Regions from separate parts of the Lysobacter sp. Soil_N_51 genome, predicted to be linked through region 1. Evidence: riboswitches for the same ligand, from Rfam matches in the RefSeq annotation. Region 1 holds a riboswitch; the other holds the start of a gene.

Region 1 (2,197 bases):
AAGCCCGCGGTCAGCGTATTGCCTTCGAAGAGATTGAAATCGGCCTGCAAGGTCGCGCTGTCGCGATCGGTATCGAAGAAGCCGATGCGCTGCCCCGGAGAAACGCTGTTGGGAAAGGCGTGGGGGCCCTTGAGATCGTAATTCTGCGAACCATCGACATTGCGGCCCGCGCTGAGCTGCACATGCACCGTATCCGACGGACGCCAGTCGAGCTTGCCGCCGATCACCTGCTGCACGGTCTCGGAATAATTGCCGAAGTCGCCGTCGTAGGCGTTCTCGCCTTCCGCGCGCAGCGCCTGGCCTTCGATGCTCCACTGGTCGTTGATCTCGATGCCGCCGCGCAGCGACAGCGAATGGCTCTCGTAGCCGTCGCGATCAGGTTCGTCGGTGAAGCAGCCGGCGAACACCGGGAAGCCGGCGCCGCGGCAGGCGTTGATGCCCTGGGTCTTGCGGAAGCTGTAGTCGGCGCCGAACCAGCCGCGGCCGCTGCGGCCGCCGAAGCCGGTGCCGAATTCGATGGTGCCGTTGCTGCCGCCGCCGACATGCGCGCGCGGGGCGAAGCCCTGCTGCTCGCGGCGGGTGAACACCTGGATCACGCCGCCGATGGCGTCGGCGCCGTACAGGCTCGAACGCGGGCCGCGCACGATCTCGATCCGGTCGATCAATTCGAGCGGCAGGTCCTGCAGCGAGGCCAAGCCCGAGGTCGGCGAACCGATGCGGATGCCGTCGACCAGCACCAGCACGTGGTCGGACTCGCTGCCGCGCAGGAACAGCGTGGTGAGCTTGCCGGCGCCGCCCTGGTTGGCGAGGGTGATGCCGGCGCGGCCGCGCAGCAGATCGTTCAGATCGCGCGCCTGGCTGCGCTGGATGTCGCTGCGATCGAGCACCTCGACCGGGGTCAGCAGGTCGTTGACGCTGACCGCGGTGCGGTTGGCGGTGACGACGACTTCGTCCAGATCGGTGGCCTCGCCGGCGGGCGCCGCGGCCGCGACGGTCGGCAGGGCCAGGGCGATGGCGAAGGAAAGGTTCAGGGCACGCAGACTTGCAACCGGCATGGGGTAGCTCCAGCGCGCGCCGTGGCGCACGCGATTACGACAACGGAATGGGCGGTTGCGAAAGAAGGCGAGCGGGCAGCAAGGCGCACGAAGTGCAACAGCCGCCGCGATGCCCTCCGCATCGCAACCTGTAGCACCCCAAGGCCGGTCTCCGGACTCGCCAGCGGGCCGACGCGGGGTCGACTCCGGTCGCGGCGCCTTCCCGTGCCTTGCACAGTGGCGGATGCCGCGATCTGACTGGCTTACCGTTGCGGGGGCAGTGCCGGAATGGCGCCGGCTCGTCCGATCGGAGGAGGGCGTGTCACCGGCTTCCCGTTTCAACCCCGGCGGCGCAAGCCGTGGGGTCACCTTGAAGCGGTGCGCAGTCTACGCGATGCGGGGGGCAAAGTCCGGGCGGGCCCTCACCCCAACCCCTCTCCCGCAAGCGGGAGAGGGGCTTAAGGCGGCGTGGGGCTGAAAGTCTTCTCTGTCGGGCAGTCCAAAGCGCCCTGGCCGGGAGCCGGGCCAACCACAAGCTCAAGGATGTTCCCTTCTCCCGCCTTGCGGGAGAAGGTGCCCGAAGGGCGGAAGAGGGCACGCGCGCCGGCAACTGCCACGAGGTTCACCGCCGCCGACCGACGCCTTACAGCTCGGGAGAAGGGCTTAAGGCCGCATGGGGCTGAAAGTGTTCTCAGTCGGGCCGTCCACAGCGGCCTGGCCGGAAGTCGCGCCAACCACAAGCTCAAGCACGTTCCCTTCTCCCGCCTTGCGGGAGAAGGTGCCCGAAGGGCGGAAGAGGGCACGCGCGCCGGCAACTGCCACGACGTTCACCGCCATCGACCGACGCCTCACAACTAAGGCCAACCGAACCGGCCGACCTCAATCGTGGCGTTCTTCGCCGTCCTGATCGCCCCGCCGCTCATCGCCGCCGGACCCATCGTCGTCGTCATGCGCCGCCGGGCCGCCGTCGTAGGCGGTGTTGTCCTCGTGCCGTTCCTCGGCATGCATGGTCGTGTGCACCGGCGCGGCGGCCGGCTTGTTGCGCGGCGCCGGCAGCAGCGCGGTCGCCGCTTCGGCGGCCAGGATCAGCTCCTGGCGGCGTTCGTCGCTGATCTCCTGCCAATGGCAGTCGAGCAGCGCGCCTTCGATCGCGTAAAGCAGGT
Region 2 (2,197 bases), on a different contig from region 1:
CGGGACCAGCAGCAAACCCAGTCCCAACAACACAAGCAGTGCTTCCATCACAGTTCCCCAGTCCTTATGGCGGGCAGGTTACACCGATGCGCGGTGGAGGGAAGCATCGCCTTCACTCCTTATATACACGATTCTCCCACCACATATCGCGTTGACGAAATCGCGCAACCACACTATGTTGTGCTCGTCGGTGCCGATCGCGAGGTCGGCTGAAAAGGGAAGCCGGTAGGAATCGCGCTCACGCGCGCTTCGAAGCCGGCGCTGCCCCGCAGCGGTATGGGAAACGAACGGGTCATGGCACTGGGCGGTACGCCTGGGAAGCGATCCTGGTAGGAGGAACGGGACACGGGCAAAGAAAAGTGAGATACGGGTCACCCCTCGTCGCTCACTTCTCTTTGCCCGTTTCTCGCTCCGGGTCCCGAGCCCGAAGACCTGCCGACAGCCGCGCGTCGCACACCGCGCGGTCCCGGCCCTAAGGAGTCTTCGGAGGAAGACGGCCGGTGTCGCGGCACGACGGTCCACCGTCGCGCCCGTCCGTTCCGGCGCGATGCGCGGAGCGGCCGTCCCGGACCTCGCGTCTCGGGCCGCGCGACACCCAGCCAGCAAGCTCCGAGATTCCCGCCCGCGGGGGCACGGCCGTGCCATCGGTGACGCCGCGCGCGCGGTTCGTCGTCGGTGGTGCGTCGGCGTCTCCGCACCGTGCATCCACGCCCCGGAGTAACGCTCATGACCACGCTCGCAACCGATCCGTCCGCCGCCCCCGTCGCGGACATCCCCGCCGCCCCCGCCAAACCCGTTGCCCGCGATGCGCACGACGCCGCGCCCGGTTTCGCCCTGACCCCGCCCGCCGCCAACCTGACCATGAGCGTGACCAAGCGCAACGGTCGTCGCGAACCGGTCGACCTCAACAAGATCGTGCGCGCGGTGACCCGCAGCGGCGAGAACCTGTATTCGATCGACCCGATGCGCGTGGCGACCCGCACCATCTCCGGCCTGTACGACGGCGCGACCACCCAGGAACTCGACGAACTGTCGATCCGCACCGCCGCCCTGCTGACCGCCGAAGAACCCGAATACGGCCGTCTCGCCGCGCGCCTGCTCGCCGGCGTGATCGAGAAGGAAGTCGCCGGCATCGAGATCCACGCGTTCTCGCAGTCGATCCAGCGCGGCCACGAACTGGGCCTGATCAACGAGCGCCTGGTGACCTTCGTCCAGGCCAACGCACGCAAGCTCAACGACGCGATCGACCGCAGCCTCGACGCCAAGTTCGATTACTTCGGCCTGCGCACCCTGTACGACCGCTACCTGCTGCGCCATCCCACCGCGCGCACCGTCATCGAGACACCGCAGCAGTTCTTCCTGCGCATCGCCTGCGCGCTGAGCGAAGACGTCAGCGACGCGCTCGCGCTGTACCGCCGCATGGCCCAGCTCGACTACATCCCGTCCTCGCCGACCCTGTTCAACGCCGGCACCACCCACGAACAGCTGTCGAGCTGCTTCCTGCTCGATTCGCCCGACGATTCGCTGGAAAGCATCTACAAGCGCTACATGGACGTGGCCAAGCTCAGCAAGTTCAGCGGCGGCATCGGCTTGAGCTATACGCGCATCCGTTCGCGCGGCTCGCTGATCCGTTCGACCAATGGCTTGAGCAACGGCATCGTGCCGTGGCTGAAGACCCTCGACGCCTCCGTCGCGGCGGTCAACCAGGGCGGCAAGCGCAAGGGCGCGGCCTGCGTGTACCTGGAGCCGTGGCACGCCGACGTCGAAGAATTCCTGGAACTGCGCGACAACACCGGCGACGAAGCGCGCCGCACCCACAACCTCAACCTGGCCAACTGGATTCCGGACGAATTCATGCGCCGGGTCGAGGCCGATGCCGACTGGTCGCTGTTCGACCCGTCCAAGGTGCCGCAGCTGACCGACCTGTGGGGCGAAGCCTTCGACCGCGCCTACCACGCCGCCGAAGCCGCCGGCCTGGCCGCCAAGAAGGTCAAGGCGCGCGACATCTACGGCCGGATGATGCGCACCCTGGCGCAGACCGGCAACGGCTGGATGAACTTCAAGGACAAGTCCAACCGCGCGTCCAACCAGACCCTGCGCGACGGCAACGTCATCCATCTGTCGAACCTGTGCACCGAGATCCTGGAAGTCACTTCGCAGGACGAAACCGCGGTGTGCAACCTGGGTTCGATCAACC

The links. A riboswitch is a leader RNA that binds a small molecule or an ion and turns the genes downstream of it on or off. The one in region 1 is predicted to bind cobalamin.
Region 2: it holds a riboswitch for cobalamin, as region 1 does, so the genes downstream of both, AC3A4T_RS12405 (ribonucleoside-diphosphate reductase subunit alpha) here and btuB (TonB-dependent vitamin B12 receptor) in region 1, are expected to answer to the same signal.

The regions. Positions count from the first base shown of each region.
Region 1 covers NZ_JBDGLR010000002.1:411,406-413,602, forward strand. The annotation lists gene btuB (TonB-dependent vitamin B12 receptor) at 1-1,055, opposite strand, end outside; cobalamin riboswitch at 1,181-1,422, opposite strand; gene AC3A4T_RS04740 (TfoX/Sxy family protein) at 1,914-2,197, opposite strand, start outside.
Region 2 covers NZ_JBDGLR010000006.1:93,551-95,747, reverse strand. The annotation lists gene AC3A4T_RS12410 (DUF2339 domain-containing protein) at 1-48, opposite strand, end outside; cobalamin riboswitch at 172-454, shown strand; gene AC3A4T_RS12405 (ribonucleoside-diphosphate reductase subunit alpha) at 862-2,197, shown strand, end outside.